Regions from separate parts of the Lysobacter sp. K5869 genome, predicted to be linked through region 2. Evidence: riboswitches for the same ligand, from Rfam matches in the RefSeq annotation. Region 2 holds a riboswitch; each other region holds the start of a gene.

The links. Region 2 has a riboswitch for cobalamin ahead of J5226_RS24670 (ribonucleoside-diphosphate reductase subunit alpha). Riboswitches for the same ligand answer to the same signal wherever they lie in the genome.
Region 1: another riboswitch for cobalamin. It lies ahead of J5226_RS22435 (cobaltochelatase subunit CobN); the one in region 2 lies ahead of J5226_RS24670 (ribonucleoside-diphosphate reductase subunit alpha).
Region 3: another riboswitch for cobalamin. It lies ahead of btuB (TonB-dependent vitamin B12 receptor); the one in region 2 lies ahead of J5226_RS24670 (ribonucleoside-diphosphate reductase subunit alpha).

What each region holds. Positions count from the first base shown of each region.
Region 1 covers NZ_CP072597.1:5,280,053-5,286,727, reverse strand. The annotation lists gene J5226_RS22440 (hotdog domain-containing protein) at 1-386, shown strand, start outside; cobalamin riboswitch at 659-896, shown strand; gene J5226_RS22435 (cobaltochelatase subunit CobN) at 1,087-5,427, shown strand; gene J5226_RS22430 (MotA/TolQ/ExbB proton channel family protein) at 5,510-5,953, shown strand; gene J5226_RS22425 (DUF2149 domain-containing protein) at 5,950-6,246, shown strand; gene J5226_RS22420 (C40 family peptidase) at 6,662-6,675, opposite strand, start outside.
Region 2 covers NZ_CP072597.1:5,810,266-5,816,940, forward strand. The annotation lists gene J5226_RS24665 (DUF2339 domain-containing protein) at 1-2,315, opposite strand, end outside; cobalamin riboswitch at 2,440-2,745, shown strand; gene J5226_RS24670 (ribonucleoside-diphosphate reductase subunit alpha) at 3,148-5,502, shown strand; gene J5226_RS24675 (ribonucleotide-diphosphate reductase subunit beta) at 5,635-6,651, shown strand.
Region 3 covers NZ_CP072597.1:141,572-148,246, reverse strand. The annotation lists gene btuB (TonB-dependent vitamin B12 receptor) at 1-1,583, opposite strand, end outside; cobalamin riboswitch at 1,706-1,964, opposite strand; gene J5226_RS00620 (TfoX/Sxy family protein) at 2,502-2,963, opposite strand; gene J5226_RS00615 (GAF domain-containing protein) at 2,960-3,442, opposite strand; gene bioD (dethiobiotin synthase) at 3,612-4,298, shown strand; gene J5226_RS00605 (phasin family protein) at 4,722-5,141, opposite strand; gene queD (6-carboxytetrahydropterin synthase QueD) at 5,468-5,824, opposite strand; tRNA gene J5226_RS00595 (tRNA-Met) at 6,030-6,106, opposite strand; partial or broken gene J5226_RS00590 (RNA pyrophosphohydrolase) at 6,232-6,675, shown strand, end outside.

The DNA of each region.
Region 1 (6,675 bases), 530 kb from region 2:
GCTACGCCGCCGCGGTCGGCTGGAGCGGCAAGTACAGCGTCACCGTCGCGGTCGGCGGCATCCGTTTCGTCGCGCCGATCCGGATCAGCGATCTGGTCACCGTGCACACCAAGCTGATCCACACCGGCACCAGCAGCATGCACTTCGCCGTCGACGTCAAGGCGCGCGACCCGGGCCTGGACGACGGCGAATCCGAAGAGCGCCTGTGCACGCATTGCGTGATCGTGTTCGTGGCGATGGACACCGTCGAAGGCAAGCCCACGCCGGTGCCGCCGTGGACGCCGGTCACCGAAGACGACAAGCGCCTGGCGGAGTACGCGCTCAAGATCATGGAATTGAGCAAGGGCATCGAGGCCACGGTCGAGCGCTACGTGCACGAAGGTTGAGCCCGGCGCGCGCCGAACCGGCCGAAGCCCCCTGTAGGAGCTGCGTAAGCTGCGACCGAGGGTGGCCGGTCGCGTAGTAAGCGCAGTGACGCGGTCGCGGCTCACGCCGCTCCTACAGTCAGATCGCGTAGCAGCCGGAGCCCCTGTAGGAGCTGCGCAAGCTGCGACCGCGGAGTGGCCGCTCGCGGCGCAACCTTCATTCCACCCGCGACCTCTCCATACCCCGCCGCCCGTCGCAACGCCGACCCCGCGCACGCACGCCTGTGCTAGATTGCGCCGGCTTTGCATCAGGTGCCGCACCGCCGTCCGGCGGCGCGGTTAAACGGGAAGCCGGTGCGCGCGCAGTTCGACTGCACGCCATTCCGGCGCTGCCCCTGCAACGGTAGGCGGGCGAAACCTCGGCATACAGCCACTGGAGAACTCTCTCCGGGAAGGCGCCGAGGCTGCCGGATCGCATCGACGGTCCGGCCCCCGCGAGCCCGGAGACCGGCCGATGCGTTCGCGGTGGACGTTGCGGAGGGCGGCGTCGCGCGCCGGTCGCTGCGTTTCGCGCCGTTCGTGCCCGACATCCTTTCCACGCGTCCATCCCATCCATCGATGCGCACAGGGCGTGCGCACAGCGAGGTCGGCGATGCGGCGTGTGCGTGCGGCGGTGAAAGCTTGGTGGAAACGGTGCGCGCTCGCGGCCGCGCTGACGGCGGTGTCGACGACATCCGCGCAAGCGGCGACGGTGCTCGGCGTGGTGTCCGAACGCGCGGCGCCGGAAACGGCCGAGGCGGCGCAAGCGGTGTTGGCCGCGCGCAGCGGCGACCGCATCGTGCTGCGCACGCCGCAGCAACTCGAAGCGCTGGACAAGGCGCAGCTGCAGCAACTCGTCGCCGGCAGCGACGCGGTGATCGCGGTAGCGCTGTTCGGCGAGCAAGGCGTGCGCCTGCGCGAAACCGCGCAACGCCTGCGCCGGCAAGGCCATGGCCCGCGCCGCCTGTACGCCTTCCACGGCGAAAGCGGCTTGGCCTACGCCAGCTACGACGAGCGCCGCGACCTGCGCGCGTTGACCCAGAACGAACTCGGCCAACTCACCGCCGATGCGCCGCCGCCGGCGCTGCTGGCGCGCGCCCGCGCCGACGCCTTCGCCAGCGAATGGCTGGACGTGCGCGCGCTGTGGCGCGAAGGCGGGCAGGACAACCTGCGCCGCGCGCTGCGCTTCCTGCTCGACGGCGGCGCGGTGCCGAAAGCGCAGCCGCAACCGGATCTGATCCTGCGCCAGAACGGCACGGTGGTGAACGCGCCGGCCGCCGACGCGCGGCCGCTGCTGGCCGTGCTCGACCTCAACAACGCCGACACCGTCGCCGGCGACGCGCTGTGCGCGCGGGCGCAGGCGCGCGGGCTGGCCTGCCTGGGCCTGTACGCGCGCTGGGGCGAGGCCTCGCTGGACGCGGTGCAGCGCTTGCCCGCCTTGCTCGGCGCGCAACCGCTGGCGGGCTTGGTCGTGCTGCAGGATTTCGTCGTCGGCGCCGCCGAAGGCCGCGACGCCGCCAGCACCGCGATCGCCAAGCTCGATGTGCCGGTGTTCAAGGCGATCCGCATGCTCGACCGCAGCGCGGCGCAGTGGCGCTTGTCCGGCGACGGCTTGCCGATCTCCAGCGTGCAGTACCGCGTGGCGATGTCGGAACTGCAAGGCAGCAGCCAGCCGATGGTGCTGGCCGCGGCCGGCCCGGCCCGCATCGACCCGCTCACCGGCGTGCGCCTGCAACGGCCGCAAGCGCTGGCGCCGGAGATCGACGCATTGGTCGAGCGCGCGCTGCGTTGGCGGCATCTGCGCGAGACGCCGCCGGCGCAGCGCAAGATCGCGCTGATCTACTACAACCACCCGCCGGGCCGGCAGAACATCGGCGCCGACAACCTCGACGTGCCGGCCTCGTTGCACGGCATCCTGCGCGCGATGCGCGCGCAGGGCTACGCCGTGGACGGGCTGCCGGAAACGCCCGACGCGCTGCTCGACGCGATGATGCGCGTCGGCGTCAACACGCCCGAAGACAACGGCGAACTGGCGGCGCTGGCGCAGCACGCGCAGACGATGTCGGGCGACGACTACCGGCGCTGGTTCGCGACCCTGCCCGAATCGGTGCGCGGCGAGGTGTCCGACGGCCCGCTCGCGCGGCTGCGCGCGCAGGTCGCGCTGGCGCGCGCCGCGCACGAGACCGAACTCGGCGAGCGCCGCGTGCGCGAGGCCGAACGCGAACTGCTGCATCTGCTCGAAGGCATCGACCATCCCTCGCGCGACGCGGCGTTGGCGAAGTTCCGCGGCTTGATCGACGCGCATCTGCGCTGCTTGAAGAGCGAGACCGACGAAGCCGCCTGCGCCGAAGCCGACGCCGCGCAAGCCGCGCTGCAAGCGCTGAATATCCCCGGCCTGCGCGGCTGGGGCGCCGCGCCCGGCAAGGTGATGACCCACGGCGACGCGGTGGTGCTGCCCGGGCTGCGCCTGGGCAATGTCTTCATCGGCCCGCAGCCGCCGCGCGGCTGGGAAGTCGACGAGGAACTGCTGCACGCCAACACCCAGATTCCGCCGCCGCACCAATACCTCGCGTACTACCACTGGCTGCGCGACGTGTTCCGCGCCGACGCCATCGTCCATGTCGGCCGCCATTCCACTTACGAATTCCTGCCCGGCAAGGCCGTGGGGTTGGCGTCCGACGATTACTCGCGACTGATCGCCGGCGACGTGCCCGGCGTGTATCCCTACATCGTCGACGGTGTCGGCGAAGGCACCCAGGCCAAGCGCCGCGGCTTGGCGGTGATGGTCGATCACCTGACCCCGCCGCTGGCCGCGACCGCGCTCTACGACCGCTTGCTGACCTTGCGCCAGTTGGTGGAGAGCTTCGAGAGCAGCACTAGCGAACCGTTGCGCGCGCAGGCGGCCGCGCAGATGCGCGAGCAGGTCGAAGCGCTGCAGCTGCGCGCCGAACTGGAAGCGAGCATGGCCGACGTGCTCAAGGTGCGCGGCATCGGTTTCGAGCAGACCGACGACGATCTGCTCGCGCACGAGATCGGCCATTACCTGACCAAGCTGCAAGAGAAGTTCATGCCGCACGGCCTGCACGTGTTCGGGCAGGCGTGGGAGCCGCAGCAGCTCGACACCATGCTCGACTCGATGCGCGGGCTCGGCGAGCGCGAGGTCTTGCGCGACAAACTCAAAGCCTCGCCGCCGGCGGAAATGGCCGCGCTGCTGCACGGCCTGGACGGCGGTTTCGTGCTGCCGGGCAAGGGCAACGACCCGCTGCGCGCGCCCGAATCGCTGCCGACCGGGCGCAACTTCCACGGCCTCGACGGCGACGTGCTGCCGTCGCCGCTGGCCCAGCGCCTGGGCGCCGAGCAGGCCGCGCGCGTGCTCGCGCAAAGCGGCGGCGGCAGCGGCAGCGAAGCGGTGGTGCTGTGGGCGTCCGACGCGGTGCGCGACGAAGGCGTCATGGTCGGCTTCTCGCTGGCGCTGATGGGCGTGCAGCCGCGCTGGAACGCGCGCGGCATCGTGCAAGGGCTGGAACTCAAGCCGATGCCGGCCGGACAAACGCGGCGCGATGTGATCGTCACCACCTCGGGCCTGTTCCGCGATCTGTATCCGAACCTCGTCGTGCTGCTCGACCGCGGCGGCCGCATGGCGCTGGCCGCCAGCGCGCAGCGGCTGCGCAAGCAGCGGCCCGAACTCGGTCCGGCGCTCGACGCGGCGCTGGCGCCGCTGGGCGAACAACTGCAAACCGGCGACGAACCCATCGACGGCAACGGCGTCGCGCGCGAGTGGGTGCAGCGCACCGACGCGTTGCGCGGGCAGGGGCTGGAGATCGCCGCGGCCGGGCGCGAAGCGGCGTGGCGGATCTTCGGCGACGCGCCCGGCGCGTACGGCGCCGGCGTCAACCGCCTCACCGAACGCTCCGGCGCATGGCGCGACCGCGGCCAGATCGGCCGCGCGTATCTCAACCGCATGGGGCACGCCTACGGCCTGGACGCCGACGGCATCGCCGCGCACCGTGCGTTCGAGACCGGTTTGCGGTCGGTCGCGCGCACCTATCACGGCCGCGCGTCGCATCTGTACGGCTTGCTCGACAACAACGACGCCTTCGATTATTTCGGCGGCTTGTCGCTGGCGGCGGAAACGTTGACCGGCCGCGTGCCGCAAGCGCAGGTGCTCTACAACGCCGACGCCGACCGCGCCGATGTCGAGCCGCTGGAAGCGGCGCTGCTGCGCGAATTCCGCGGCCGTTACCTCAACCCGCAATGGATCCGTCCGCTGATGCGCCACGGCTACGCCGGCGCGCGCACGATGAGCCAGGAGTTTCTGGAGAACCTGTGGGGCTGGCAAGTGACGCGGCCCGACGTGATCCACGATTGGGCTTGGGACGAAGTGCAGAGCGTCTATCTCGACGACAAGCACAAGCTCGGCGTCAACGATTTCCTCTCGCGCGGCCATGCGCAGCAGGCCAAGGCGCACATGCTGGCGCTGATGCTGGTGGCCGCGCACAAGGGCTTTTGGCATACGCCGGAAGCGAACGTGCGCCGGCTCGGCGGCGAGTTGACCGAACTGGTCGCGCGCAACGGCCTGCCCGGCAGCGGACACGCCGCGCCGGATCATCCGATGTGGGCGTGGCTGCGGCCGAAGCTGTTGCCGGCGGCGCAGGCGCAATTGGACGAAGTGTTGGCGCGCGCGCGCGGCGAACGCGGCGCGGTGTCGACGTTCGCGCGCGGTGCGGCGGAGCGGGCGCGGATCGAGCGCGCGGCCGTGCGCGCCGAACGCGAAGCGCAGGCGCCGGCGCAGCCCGAACCCGCGCCGGCGCGGGCGCCCGCGAAGCCGGTCGCGGCCCGGCCGGCCGCTGCGAAACCCGCGGTGGCCGCAGCGGCGCCGCCGCGCGCGGAGCGCGTCAGCGAACTGACCCGGATGGCGCCGGCGGAACTGGCGCGCCGGCATCCGATTCCCGCGGCCATCGTCGGCCTGCTGGTGCTGGCGCTGATCGGCTTCGGCCTGCGGCGCGGCCTGACGGCGCGCTGAGGCGCGCGCCGCGCGATTCCTTACTCCACTCCGCGCGGCGTCACCGCCGCCGCGCTCCACACCCCGACGAGGCGACCCGACGATGGACTGGATGATTCATTTCGACTGGCTGCACCACCTGATCGCGCGGCTGCTGCCGCTGGCGCTGGCGGTGTTGCTGCTGGCCTGCGCCGCGGCGCTGATCGAAGCCGGGCTGGCGCTCGGCGAACGCTGGCGCGGTCTGCGCCTGCTCGAACTGGGCGGCGACGCCGACCGGGTCGAGCGCCTGGCGCGGCGCCGGATCGAACGCTGCGACCTGCTCGCGCGGGTGCCGCCGATGCTCGGGCTGATGGCGACCATCATCCCGCTCGGCCCGGGCTTGGCCGCGCTCGGCCAGGGCGACCCGGCCAAGCTCGCCGCCGCGGTCACCGTCGCCTTCGACGCCACCGTGCTCGGCCTGATCGCCGGCATCGCCGGCCTGTGGATCGGCCGCCTGCGCCGGCGCTGGTACGAGGAACTGCTCGAACGCATGGACGCCGCGGCATGAGCGCGCGCGCCGCCCGCCGCGCCGCGCGCCGCCTGCGCACCCGCTTCGACCAAGACGACGAAGACCCGCGCGCCAGCCTGGTCAATCTGGTCGACGTGATGCTGGTGTTCGCCTGCGGTTTGCTCGCCGCGATCAGCGCCGTCTCGCAGACGCGGCAACCGGTCGAAGTGAGCCAGGGCCAAGCGATCGAGCGCCCCGTCGACGGGCGCCGCAGCGCGGGCGAGGGGTACCAGGAAGTCGGGCAGGTGTACCGCGACCCCAAGAGCGGGAAGTTGATCCTGATCGAGCGGTGAGCGCCGCGACGGCGGGGGGGAGGAGCGGCGTGAGCCGTGATTGGGGTAGCCGGTCGCGCCGTAAGCGCGATGTCGCGGTCGCGGCTCGCGCCGCTCCTACAGGTAGATCGCGTAGCGGCCGGAGCTCGTGTAGGAGCTGCGCAAGCTGCGACCGCGGGGTAGCCGGTCGCGTCGTCAGCGCGATGTCGCGGTCACGGCTCGCGCCGCTCCTACAGGCAGATCGCGTAGCGGCCGGAGCTCGTGTAGGAGCTGCGTAAGCTGCGACCACGGGGTAGCCGGTCGCGCCGCAACCCGGACGCCGCAGGTCGTGGCTTACGCCGCTCCTACACGAGCAAGGCATCCGCGTAACCGAACCCCAAAACGCAACAGGCCGCCCGAAGGCGGCCTGCATGACGACAGCGCGGAACCCGAAACCTCAGATCCCGTCGA
Region 2 (6,675 bases):
GCCCACTGCGCCAAGCTCAAGGGATTGAGCAGCGGCAGCCACATCAGCGGACGCGGATCGCCGTCGGCGCTCAGATACACCGCCACCGCCAGCGTCAGCACCACGACGAAGGACGCGGTCGCGCCGGCGCGCCATTGCGCGAAGCGCTGCGCCACCGGCGCGCCGATCCACTGCGGCCGCCACAAGCAAGCCGCAGCGATCGCCAAGGCCGGCAGCATCACCGCCGCCGCGATCCAGCCCAAGCCGAAGGCCTCGCCGCGGTCGAGCCAGATGCCCAGGCTCATGCCCAGCGCCACGGCCCACGACCACAACCAGCCCAGATGCGCGAACGCCAGTTCGCCCTGCGCGCGCTCGCGCAACGCCGACAGGCTGCGCCAGCCCAGCGCCGCGTACGCCGCCCAGGCCAGCCAGCCCCAATCGCGCAGCGGCCACTGGTGGTCGGCGATCTGGCCGAGCGCGAACAGCAGCGCCGCGCCCATCGCCAGCATCGCGGTCGCCGACAGCGCCTTCCACGTATGACGGGCGTAGGCTTCCGCGGCGAGCCAGCCGGTCGCGGCCACCAGCACCAGCCCCGCATCGATGCGCGAACCGTCGCCGACGAAATCGACGATCTGGCTGACGAACGCGCCCAGCCACCAGGCCAGACCCCACAGGTAATAGAGCGCCGCCAGCGCCTTGACCTCGACGCTGCGCCGGTAGCTCGCCGCGCTGGCCAAGCCCGCCAGCGCGATCAACAGCGCGCCGGCGAAGTTGGCGTTGAGCAGCGGCTGCTGCGCCTCCCACACGGTGTCGCTGGCGCCGATGGCGAACGCCATCGCCGCGGCCACTTGCAAGCCCGCGCCGGTCAGCTGCGGCAGCAAGCGCTGCTGGCGCAAGCCCAGCCACGCCAGCGCCGCACCTTCCAGCGCGAACACGCAGGCGGTGGCTTCCGCGGCCAGCGCCAGCGGCACCGCCAAGGTCGCGAAGCCGACCGCGAGCAACGCGTACGGCGTGCTCAGCGCAAGGAAGCGCCGGTCGCGGCGCAGCCACCACGCCAACGCGGCGTACAGCGCGCCCAGGCCGAGCGCACAGAACGCCAGCGGCATGCGCGCGCCTTCGAGCAAGCCGGCTTGCAAGGCGAAAGCGACCAGCGGCGTGCCGAACACCAGACAGCCGTCGATCAGATCGCGCCGGCCGGCGGCGCGGCGGCGCGCGTACAGCACCGGGATCAGCAGATAGAAGGCGAAGAACAGCAGCAGGAACGGTTCGGTGGTCGAGTAGTGCTCCGGCCGGTACTTGAGCACGCCCCACACCGTGCCGATGCCCCAGGTGAAGGCGAAGCCCAGCAAGTTCAGCGCGCGCCACGGCCGCCACCAAGCGATGGCGAAGATGCCCGCGTTGAGCACGGCGTAGTAACCGAACAGCGCGACGTGGCTGCCCGAACCGGTGGACAGCCAGATCGGCGCGAGGAAGCCGGCGAGGATCGCGAACACCGCCAGCGCCAGCGCGTTCTGCTTCACCGACAGCACGCCGGTGCCGGCCACCAGCACCACGCTCAATGCGAACGCGGCGCCGGCCGGGATCATGCCGTAGAGCTTGAACGCGGCGAACACCACCAACAGCAGCACGCCGATCGCGCCGCCTTGCAGGCTCAGCGCGAAGATCCGCTTGCGTTCGCGCTGGCGCCAGCCGAACACCAGCCCGGCCATCGCGGCGAAGGCGACGCCGGCGAGGCGCAGTTCGACCGGCACCCGCACCCAGCCTTGGTCGCTGGCGTACTTGAGCAGCGCGGCGACGCCGGCGAGCAACACCAGCATGCCGACCTTGACCGGCACGTTGCCCTCGGTGAACCAGCGCCGCAGCCAGCGCGCGCCGACGGTGAAGATGTCCGGCGGCGGCGGCGGAACGGCCGGCGCGCGCGGGCGCGGCGGCGGCGCGGGCTGGGCCGGCGCGGCGGCGGCGGGCAGCGCCGGCGGCTGCGCGGGGCGCGGGGCGGGCGGTTCGGGCGGCGTCGCGCCGGAGGGAAGCGGCGGCGGCGATGCGGATGGAATCGGTGCGGCGGATGGCGCCACGGGTTTCGCGGCCAGCGACGGCGCGGCGGCCTGCGCCGCGGCGTCCGCCTGCGCGCGCGCCGCGACCTCGCGCGCGGCGCGCTTGATCCGGTCGTCCAGGGTCTCCTCGCTGCCCGCCGGTTCGGCCAATTCGCTCAGGCGCTCGACTTCGCGCTCCAGCCCGCGCACCCGCCCGCGCAGAGACGCGAGCTGGACCAGCGCCACCACCAGCAGCACCGGCACCGCCAACACGACGAGCACGAGCAAGACAATCAGCGATTCCATCACGGTTTCCCCTATCCTTATGCGGGGCACGTTACACCAAGCGCGGCACGCTGCGGGGGTGTCCTTCACCCCATGCAGATCTTGCTGACTCACCACATATCGCGTTGACGAAATCGACGAACCCCACTATGTTGTGTCCGTCGGTGCCGGTCGAGAGACCGGCTGAAAAGGGAAGCCGGTAGGGAAGCGGCCGCGGAACATCGCGGCGGCCTCCGAAGCCGGCGCTGCCCCGCAGCGGTATGGGAAACGAACGGGTCATGGCACTGGGCGCGGCTAGCGTCTGGGAAGCGGCCCGTAAGGAACCGGAGGCCCCAGAGCGCAGAACGGTGAGAAGTGGACGGGCGAGTCGTCGCCTACTGCTCACCGCTCTGCGCTCTTTAGTCTCCGCCGGTCCCGAGCCCGAAGACCTGCCGACAGCCGCGCGTCGCACAACCGCGCGGTCCCGGCCCAATGGAGTCTTCGGGGGAAGACCGGCCGGTGTCGCGGCACGACGGAGCCACCGTCGCGTCCGACCGCTTCGGCGCCATGCGCGGAGCGGCACGTGCCCGGAACGGTCCGGCGCGCGCGACACCCAGCCAGCGCTCCGATGCTCCGCGCCCGCGGGGGCGCGGCCGTGCCGTTCGCGACGCCGCCCTGCGGCCCGTCGCCGATGGCGCGTCCGTGTTCTCCGCACCGTGCACCCACGCCCCGGAGCAATGCCATGACCACTCTCGCAACCGATCCGTCCGTCGCCCCCGCCGCGGACGCCGCCACCGTCCCCGCGTCCCCGTCCGCGCGCGCCGCGCAGGACGCCCCCGGCTTCGCCCTGACCCCGCCGGCCGCCAACCTCACCATGAGCGTGACCAAGCGCAGCGGCCGCCGCGAACCGGTCGACCTCAACAAGATCGTGCGCGCGGTGACCCGCTGCGCCGAAGGCTTGTACTCGGTCGATCCGATGCGCGTGTCCACCCGCACCATCTCCGGCCTGTACGATGGCGCGACCACGCGCGAACTCGACGAGCTGTCGATCCGCACCGCCGCGCTGCTGACCGCCGAGGAACCCGAGTACGGCCGCCTCGCCGCGCGCCTGCTCGCCGGGGTGATCGAGAAGGAAGTCGCCGGGATCGAAATCCACGCGTTCTCGCAGTCGGTCCAGCGCGGCTTCGACCTGGGCCTGATCAACCAGCGCCTGCTCGACTTCGTCCAGGCCAACGCGCGCAAGCTCAACGACGCGATCGACCGCAACCTCGACGCCAAGTTCGACTACTTCGGCCTGCGCACGCTGTACGACCGCTACCTGCTGCGCCACCCGACCGCGCGCACCGTCATCGAGACCCCGCAGCAGTTCTTCCTGCGCATCGCCTGCGCGCTGAGCGAGGACGTGGCCGACGCGTTGGCGCTGTACCGGCGCATGGCCCAGCTCGATTACATCCCGTCCTCGCCGACCCTGTTCAACTCCGGCACCACCCACGAGCAGCTGTCGAGCTGCTTCCTGCTGGATTCGCCGGAAGATTCGCTGGAAGCGATCTACAAGCGCTACATGGACGTGGCCAAGCTGAGCAAGTTCAGCGGCGGCATCGGCCTGAGCTACACCCGCATCCGCGCGCGCGGCTCGCTGATCCGTTCCACCAACGGCCTGAGCAACGGCATCGTGCCGTGGCTGAAGACGCTCGACGCCTCGGTCGCCGCGGTCAACCAGGGCGGCAAGCGCAAGGGCGCGGCCTGCGTGTACCTGGAGCCGTGGCACGCCGACATCGAAGAGTTCCTGGAACTGCGCGACAACACCGGCGACGAGGCGCGCCGCACCCACAACCTCAACCTCGCCAACTGGATTCCCGACGAATTCATGCGCCGGGTCGAGGCCGACGCGGAGTGGTCGCTGTTCGACCCGGCCAAGGTGCCGCAGCTGACCGACCTGTGGGGCGAGTCGTTCGAACGCGCCTACCACGCCGCCGAAGCCGCCGGCCTCGCCGTCAAGAAGGTCAAGGCGCGCGACATCTACGCGCGGATGATGCGCACCCTGGCCCAGACCGGCAACGGCTGGATGAACTTCAAGGACAAGTCCAACCGCGCCTGCAACCAGACCCTGCGCGACGGCAACGTGGTGCACCTGTCCAACCTGTGCACCGAAATCCTGGAAGTGACCTCGCAGGACGAGACCGCGGTGTGCAACCTCGGCTCGATCAACCTCTCGCACCACGTCGAGATGTTCGAAGACGGCAAGGGCGCGTTCGATTTCGAGAAACTGGCCGAAACCGTGCGTCTGGCCGTGCGCCAGCTCGACCGCGTGATCGACCTGAACTTCTACCCGATCGAAACCGCGCGCCGCGCCAACCTGCGCTGGCGTCCGGTCGGCCTGGGCGCGATGGGCCTGCAGGACGTGTTCTTCAAGCTGCGCCTGCCGTTCGATTCCGAGCCCGCGCGCAAGCTCGGCCGCGAGATCGCCGAAGCCATCTACTTCCACGCCCTGTCGGCGTCGAACGAACTGGCGATGGAGCACGGCAAGCACCCGTCCTTCGACGACACCCGCGCCAGCGGCGGCGAACTGCAGTTCGAAGCCTGGGGCATGGAGCCCTCGCAGCCGGAGCGTTGGACCGAACTGCGCGCGCGGATCAAGCAGCACGGCCTGCGCAACTCGCTGCTGGTGGCGATCGCCCCGACCGCGACCATCGCCTCCATCGCCGGTTGCTACGAGTGCATCGAGCCGCAGGTGTCGAACCTGTTCAAGCGCGAGACCCTCTCGGGCGACTTCCTGGTGGTCAACAAGTACCTGGTCGAGGAGCTCAAGAAGCTCGGCCTGTGGACCCCGGAGATGCGCGACCGGATCAAGATGGCCGAAGGCTCGATCCAGGGCGTCGCCGAGATCCCCGAATCGCTGCGTCAGGTCTACCGCACCGCGTGGGAACTGCCGATGCGCTCGCTGATCGACATGGCCGCCGACCGCGGCGCCTTCATCGACCAGAGCCAGTCGCTGAACCTCTTCATCGAGAGCCCGAACATCGGCCAGCTCAGCTCGATGTACATGTACGCGTGGAAGAAGGGCCTGAAGACCACGTATTACCTGCGCTCGCGTCCGGCGACCAAGATCGCCAAGACCACGGTCAGCGCGCCGGCCGCCGCGCCGGTGGCGCCGAAGCCGGAATATTCCGAGAGCGACGCGATCGCGTGCTCGCTGGAAAATCCGGAAGCCTGCGAAGCCTGCCAGTAACTCGCCGCAAAGCCCCTCTCCCGCCCGCGGGAGAGGGGTTGGGGTGAGGGCCGCCACGCCCCACCGCCCTCATCCGCCCTTCGGGCACCTTCTTCCGCGCACGGGAGAAGGAAAAGCATCAAGGAAACACCTATGTCCATCGCCCCGCCCCGCCTGCTCGACCCCGGTTTCGATCTCACCCTGCGCCCGATGCGCTACGCGCAGTTCTACGAGATGTACCGCGACGCCATCCGCAACACCTGGACCGTCGAGGAAGTGGATTTCTCCCAGGACGTCAACGACCTCAAGCACAAGTTCGGTCCGGCCGAGCGGCATCTGGTCGAGCGTCTGGTCGCGTTCTTCGCCACCGGCGACAGCATCGTCGCCAACAATCTGGTGTTGAACCTCTACCAGCACATCAACGCGCCGGAAGCGCGCATGTACCTGTCGCGCCAGCTGTACGAAGAAGCGCTGCACGTGCAGTTCTACCTGACCCTGCTCGACACCTACCTGCCCGACCCGAACGAACGCGCCAAAGCCTTCGACGCGGTCGAGAACATTCCCTCGATCCGCGCCAAGGCCGAGTTCTGCTTCCGCTGGATCGACTCGATCCAGGACGTGAAGCGGGTCGAGACGCGCGAGCAGCGCCGCCAGTTCCTGCTCAACCTGATCTGCTTCGCCGGCTGCATCGAAGGCTTGTTCTTCTTCGCCGCCTTCGCCTACGTCTACTACCTGCGCTCGCGCGGCCTGCTCAACGGTTTGGCTTCGGGCACCAACTGGGTGTTCCGCGACGAGAGCTGCCACATGGCGTTCGCGTTCGAGGTGATCCGCACCGCGCGCGAGGAAGAGCCGGACCTGTTCGACGACGAGCTGCGCGCGCAAGTGGTGAAGATGTTCGAAGAAGCGGTGGACTGCGAATACCTGTTCGCCCAGGACGTGCTGTCCGGCGGCGTGGTCGGCCTGTCGCTGAAGGACATGCGCCAGTACCTGGAGTATTGCGCCGACCAGCGCATGGTCCAGCTCGGCATGCCCAAGCACTTCGGCGCGACCAATCCGTTCGCGTTCATGGACCTGCAGGACGTGCAGGAAGTGACCAACTTCTTCGAGCGGCGCGTGTCGGCGTATCAGGTCGGCGTGCAGGGCGAAGTGGCGTTCGACGAAGCGTTCTGACGCTCCGAGCCCCTCTTCCCAGCT
Region 3 (6,675 bases), 300 kb from region 2:
ATGCGCGCGCTGTGCTTGGCGCGGCGCGGCAGGTCGTTGCCGCGGTAGAAGCCGACGCGGTTCTCGGTGTCGAGCCAGCTCGCGCTCGCCGCCAGCGTCCACTGCGCGAAGGTCGTGTCGATGCCGAGCTCGGCGCCGCGCATGCGCGCGCGTTCGATGTTGTTGGGCAGGTTGATCGCCGAGTCGAAGGTGATCAGCTGGTCCACGCGGGTGTCGAAGCCGTCGAGGCGGGCGTTGAAGTTCTCGCCGCGGTAAGCCAGGCCGACTTCCCAGGTCTTGGACTCTTCCGGCTTGAGCTTGGCGTTGCCGAAGAACGGGTAGTACAGCTCGTTGAAGGTCGGCGCCTTGAACGCGGTGCCGTAGCCGACAGTGACGCGCCAGTTCTGGGCGAAGTTCAGGCCCCACGCGGCGCCGCCGGTGGTGTGGCCGCCGAACTGCTCGTTGTCGTCGCGGCGCACGCTGGCCTCGAACGACTGGTTGCCGAAGCGGCCCTGGTACTGGACGAAGCCGGCCTTGTTGTCGCGCGCGCTTTCGTCGTAAACGGTGTCGCTGCGCACTTCGTCGCGCAGCCAATCGAAGCCCGCGGTCAACACGTGGCCTTCGACGAGGTTGAAGTCGGCCTGCAAGGTAGCGCTGTCGCGGTTGGTGCTGAAATACCCCATCGGCACCGCGCCGAGGAAATTATCCGAGCTGTCGACGTTGCGCCCGCCGCTGAGCTGCACGTGCACGCGCTCGCTCGGACGCCAATCGACCTTGCCGCCGACCACTTGCTGCACGGTCTCCGAGTAATTGACGAAGCTACCGTCGTAATCGTTCTGGCCTTCCGCGCGCAGCGCCTGACCTTCCACGCTCCACTGCTCGTTGATCTCGACGCCGCCGCGCAGCGACAGCGCGTGGCTCTCGTAACCGTCGCGATCGGGTTCGTCGGTGAAGCAACCGGCGAACACCGGGAAACCGGCGCCGCGGCAGGCGTTGATGCCCTGGGTCTTGCGGAAGCTGTAGTCGGCGCCGAACCAGCCGCGGCCGCTGCGGCCGCCGAAGCCGGTGCCGAACTCGACCGTGCCGTTGCTGCCGCCGCCGGCGTGCACGCGCGGGGCGAAGCCCTGGCGCTCGCGGCGGGTGAACACCTGGATCACGCCGCCGATGGCGTCGGCGCCGTACAGGCTCGAACGCGGGCCGCGCACGATCTCGATGCGGTCGATCAGCTCCAGCGGCAGATCCTGCAGCGAGGCCAGGCCCGAGGTCGGCGAACCGATGCGGATGCCGTCGACCAGCACCAGCACATGGTCGGATTCGCTGCCGCGCAGGAACAGCGTGGTCAGCTTGCCGGCGCCGCCCTGGTTGGAAATGGTGATGCCGGCGCGGCCGCGCAGCAGGTCGTTGAGGTCGCGCGCCTGGCTGCGCTCGATGTCGGCGCGGTCGAGCACGTCGACCGGAGTCAGCAAGTCGTTGACGCTGACCGCGGTGCGGTTGGCGGTGACCACGACTTGATCGAGATCGGTGGCCTCGCCGGCGGGCGCGGCGACGGCGGCGGCCGGCAGCGCGAAGGCGATGGCGAGGGACAGCAAGGTGAAACGACGCATAAGACACTCCTGCGCGCGCGATCCTGCGCGCGACGTACGGCGAAGGGCGGCAGCGGGGGAGAGCGAACGCGAGCGAGGCCGGCGCGAAGGCGCGGCGACCGCCGCGATGCCCTCCGCATCGCAACCTGTGGGGGCTTCGGGGCCGGTCTCCGGACTCGCGGGCCGAACCGGCGGACCGGTTCCGGCGCGGCGCCTTCCCATGCCGATGGCGCGAAGGCCGGTGGCACAGTGGCGATGCCGCGCGTTGGGCGCGCTTACCGTTGCGGGGGCAGTGCCGGACTGGCCGCGGCGGGATCGTCGATCCGCGCCGCCGGACGTCACCGGCTTCCCGTTTCAACCCGGCGGCCTGGCCGCGGGGTCACCTCGAAGCGGGGCGCAGTGTACGCGAAGTGGGGCGGGGCTGCCCGGCGGGCGGCGCTCGCTCGAATCCCCGTGCCGCGGGCGGGAGCGGGGCTTCTGAATCTGCGGGTGGCCGGGCTGCGGGCTCCATCTCCGTGAGCGGGGAGTGGGCTCGAGGGTTTTCCCGGACAGCCGGGTGGCGCGGGCGTCGTCGGCGTTGGTCCTTCCCGTCGGCGGGGTGCCGCCGCGGGCTCCACCTTCCATGAGAGGAATGGGTTTAAGGATTTCCCGGACAGCCGGGTGACGCGGGCGTCGCCGGCGCTCGTCCTTCCCGTCGGTGGGTTGCCGCCGCGGGCTCCATCTTCCATGAGGGGAGTGGGCTTAAGGATTTCCCGGGCAGCCGGGTGATGCGGGCGTCGTCGGCGCTTGTCCTTCCCGTCGGTGGGAGGGGCGCTTCAGAACGCCGGGCGTCGTGGATTTGCGCGAACGTCTCGCGCTTCGTCCCTCTCCCGCTGGCGGGAGAAGGGTTCCAAAGATCGTCCCGCCCCTGCCGAGAGCAGGGAGCCGGACCAGGGCCGCTCAATCGCGCCCGTCGTCTTCGTCGCGGCCGCCGTGATGATCGTCGCCGCCGTCGCGATCGCGCTCGCCGCCGTCGCGTTCTTCGTCGTGATCGCGCGGCTCTTCGCGACCGCCGCCGAAGCCGCCGAAGCCTTCGTCGTGCCGATCCTCGTTATGCACCGTGGTCCGCACCGGCGCGGCCGCCGGCTTGTTGCGCGGCGCCGGCAGCAGCGCGGTGGCGGCGTCGGCGGCCAGGATCAGCTCCTGCCGGCGCTCGTCCGGAATCTCCTGCCAATGGCAGTCCAGCAGCGCGCCTTCGATCGCGTAAAGCAGGTTCAAGGTCGGCTTGAAGCCCGCGCGCTTGACCCGCATGAACGCCTCGACCGTGCCGATCGCGGCGATGTCCTCGTGCGTGCGCAGCCCCACCTGGCGCAGCCACGCCGCGCTCTTGGGGCCGATGTTGCGCAGCTTCGCTCCGCTCATGCCAACGACTCCACATAGACCCGCGCCAAGGCTTCCAGGCCGGCCTGATCGTCGGCGTCGAAACGGTCCGGCACCGGGCTGTCCAGGTCGAACACGCCGATCAGTTCCTCGCCGCGCGTCAGCGGCACCACCACTTCCGAACGCGAGGCCGCATCGCAGGCGATGTGGCCCGGAAAGTCGTGCACGTCGGCCACGCGCTGGGTTGCGCGGCTGGACGCGGCCGCGCCGCACACGCCCTTGTCGAGCGGAATGCGCACGCACGCCGGCAGGCCCTGGAACGGGCCGACCACCAGCTCGGCGCCGTCGAAGAAATAGAACCCGACCCAGTTGAGCTGCGGCAGGGCCTGATTGACCAAGGCCGACAGATTGGCGGCGTTGGCGACGCGGTCGCGCTCGCCGTCGAGCAAGGCGCGCGCCTGCTCGACCAATTGGGCGTATTGCTCGGACTTTCCGCCCGAAAGTGTGGAGGCAGTAAACATCTTCGGAGTGTAACAGCGGCGTCCGCTGCGACTACCATGCCCGCTGGGCGGCGCCGGAGAAAGCGCGAGATCAGTCACAGGCGCCCGCCCGCCTTCCGACCAGCGCGCACGCGCGCCGCGCCGGCCTCCGCCGCGCCGGCGCGCGGCCGCTCCAGCCGCGAGAACCCGCATGACCCCAACGCACCGGCTTTCCGGCCTGTTCGTCACCGGCACCGACACCGGGATCGGCAAGTCCGTCGCCAGCGCCGCCCTGCTGCACGCCCTGCGCGCCGGCGGCGCGCGCGCGGTCGGCATGAAGCCGGTCGCCAGCGGCTGCGAGCCCGGACCGGACGGCTGGCGCAACGAAGACGCGCTGCTGCTGCAGGCCGCCAGCGAACCGCGGCCGCGCTATGAAGACGTCAATCCCTACGCGTTGCCGCAACCGCTGGCGCCGGAAATCGCCGCCGCCGAAGCGGGCGTAGAGATTGCGCTCGCACCGATCCTGGCCGCGCACGCGCGTCTGGCCGCGCAGGCGGACACGGTCGTGGTCGAAGGCGTCGGCGGCTGGGCCGCGCCGGTCAGCGCGCAGCTCGATCAGATCGATCTGGTGCGCGCGCTGAAACTGCCGGTGGTGCTGGTGGTGGGCCTGCGCCTGGGCGCGATCAACCACGCCCGTTTGAGCGCGCGCGCGATCCAGGCCGACGGCGTCGAACTGATCGGTTGGATCGCCAATGGCATCGACCCGCACATGGCGCGCGCGGACGAGAATTTCGAAATCCTGCGCCGGCGCTTGCCGGTGCCGTGCTGGGGACGCTTGCCGTTCGCGGCGCAGCCGGATCCGGCGGTGTTGGCGGCGGCGTTGCGCCCGGTCTACTGAAACCGCGCTTGCCGGCAAGCGGGAAACCGCAACGAAGCGACTGTAGGAGCGGCGTGAGCCGCGACCAACCGAAGCGACGCCCCGAAAGCGCCATAGCCGAAGCCCGGCTCCCACGCCCTGCCCGCGAACGCCACCGCTTGCGTCCCCCGAGGCCCGCGCCGCTCTTACACGCAGCAACCGAACCCGCAACGAAGCGACTGTAGGAGCGGCGCAAGCCGCGACCGCGCAGCATCCGTTCGCGCCGCCACTCTCGTCGTAGCCGTGTTGTCGCGGTCGCGGCTCACGCCGCTCCTACCGGGAGGCTTCGAAACCCCGCAGGCGTCCACCCCGCCGTTCCCCAAACACGAAAAAACCCGGCAGCTCGCGCTGCCGGGTTCTTTCCTCGCATCGGGCCGCCGGGAGAGAGACGGCGGCCGCGACGCCTTACTTGGCGGCGGTGGCGGCCGGAGCGGCAGCCTTCGCAGCGGCCTTGGTGGCCTTCTCGACGTTGGCCTGGGTGGCCTTGGCGGCGGTCTCGACCTGCGACTTGGCCAGCTCGGCGATGGCTTCGTTGGTCTTCAGCGTGCGGCCGAAGGCTTCCTGGCCGGTGCTGACGGCGCGCTCGACGTTCTCGCGGGCAACCTGCACGCCCTTCGGGAACAGGGTCTTGAGGGCGTCGAAGTCGCGGGCCTCGGCGGCTTCGCCGAAGAACGCGAAGGTGGCGTTGACGCGGTCCTCGATCGCGGCGATCTGCAGGCCGAACACGGCCTCGGCGTTGTCGAGGGCCAGGCGGTTGACCTGAGCGGCCGTGTCCGCGAACTGGCGCGTGGCGGCGGCGAACTGTTCGTTGAACTGCTGGTACATGGCTGAGCTCCTGAGAGTGGTCCAGACGAGTGGGGGCTGGATGGTGCGTTGCAGCATAGGCCGGTCTTTGTTGCGGCGCAACATGACGCCGACGAGCGGTGCTGAATCGTTCAGAAAGCCTGCCCGGTCAGTCAGTTACGGGGTTGCAAGCTGAATAGGCAAAGCGTGACCGGGTGGGGGTTCTTGCGCACGCGCGCACGGCCGCGACCCCGCGAGGCTGCGGGGCCTGGATGTCGGAACGGTGGCGCGCACATGACCCGTCCCGGAAACGGGGCGGCGGGCCGGTCGCGTCGCAAAGGCCGGCGCGAGAGGCGCCGGCGCGGGAGTTACTGGCCGCGGTAGCGGCTGCCGGCGGTGCAGGTCTCGTGCACCACGATCTCGCTCAGCAGCGGCAGCGCCGGCTTGAGCTGTTCCCAGATCCATACCGCCAACCGCTCGCTGGTCGGGTTGTCCAGGCCGTCGATGTCGTTGAGGTAGTGGTGGTCGAGCCGGTCGTAGATCGGCTGGAACGCCTTCTTGACGTCGGCGTAGTCCATCAGCCAGCCGCTGTGCTCGCCGATTTCGCCGCGCAGATGCACTTCGATGCGGAACGAATGGCCGTGCAGGCGCGCACACTTGTGGCCTTCCGGCACGTTCGGCAGCCGGTGCGCGGCTTCCAGGGTGAAGACCTTGAAGATATCGATGGCGGGCATGGCGGCGGTGCTGCTGCGGGTGCGGAGCCGGCGGCGCCGGCGCGTGGAGACAATGATCGCGCAGCCGGGGCGAGGGCGCGAACCCGGCGGCGAAACGCTGCGGGCGGCGGAATGCGACGGCGCGGATCCGAGGAACGGATACGAAAAAGCCCGCTGCGCTGGCGGGCCCGGACGGTGTTGCGGCGCGTTGTCTTATTGGTGGCTATGGGTGGACTCGAACCACCGACCCCAGCATTATGAGTGCTGTGCTCTAACCGGCTGAGCTACATAGCCACGGTGAGCCGCGCATTCTTCATGTCCGCGCCGGTCTTGTCAATCCTTTGCCCGCGTTTTGCCCGGCTTGTCCTCTGGCCGACCCCGTGGCAGAGTCGGAGACAGTGAAATTCGGAGTCCGCATCGTGATCGATCCGGACGGCTACAGACCCAATGTAGGCATCGTGTTGATGCATCCGGACGGCCGCCTGTTCTGGGCGCGCCGGGTGCATCGCGACGGCTGGCAGTTCCCGCAGGGCGGGATGAACTCGGACGAGACCCCGCTCGAGGCGATGTACCGCGAGCTGCGCGAAGAGACCGGCCTGCACCCCCATCACGTCGAAGTCCTCGGCGCCACCCCCGGCTGGCTGCGTTACCGGCTACCGCGGCGGGCGGTGCGGCGCAACGACCGGCTGGTCTGCATCGGCCAGAAACAGGTCTGGTTCCTGCTGCGGCTGACCGGCGAGGAGTCGGACTTGTGCCTGGACGCCACCGAGAAGCCCGAGTTCGATCACTGGCGCTGGGTGGATTTCTGGTACCCGATCGAGCACGTGGTGATGTTCAAGCGCGGCGTCTACGCCAGCGCCCTG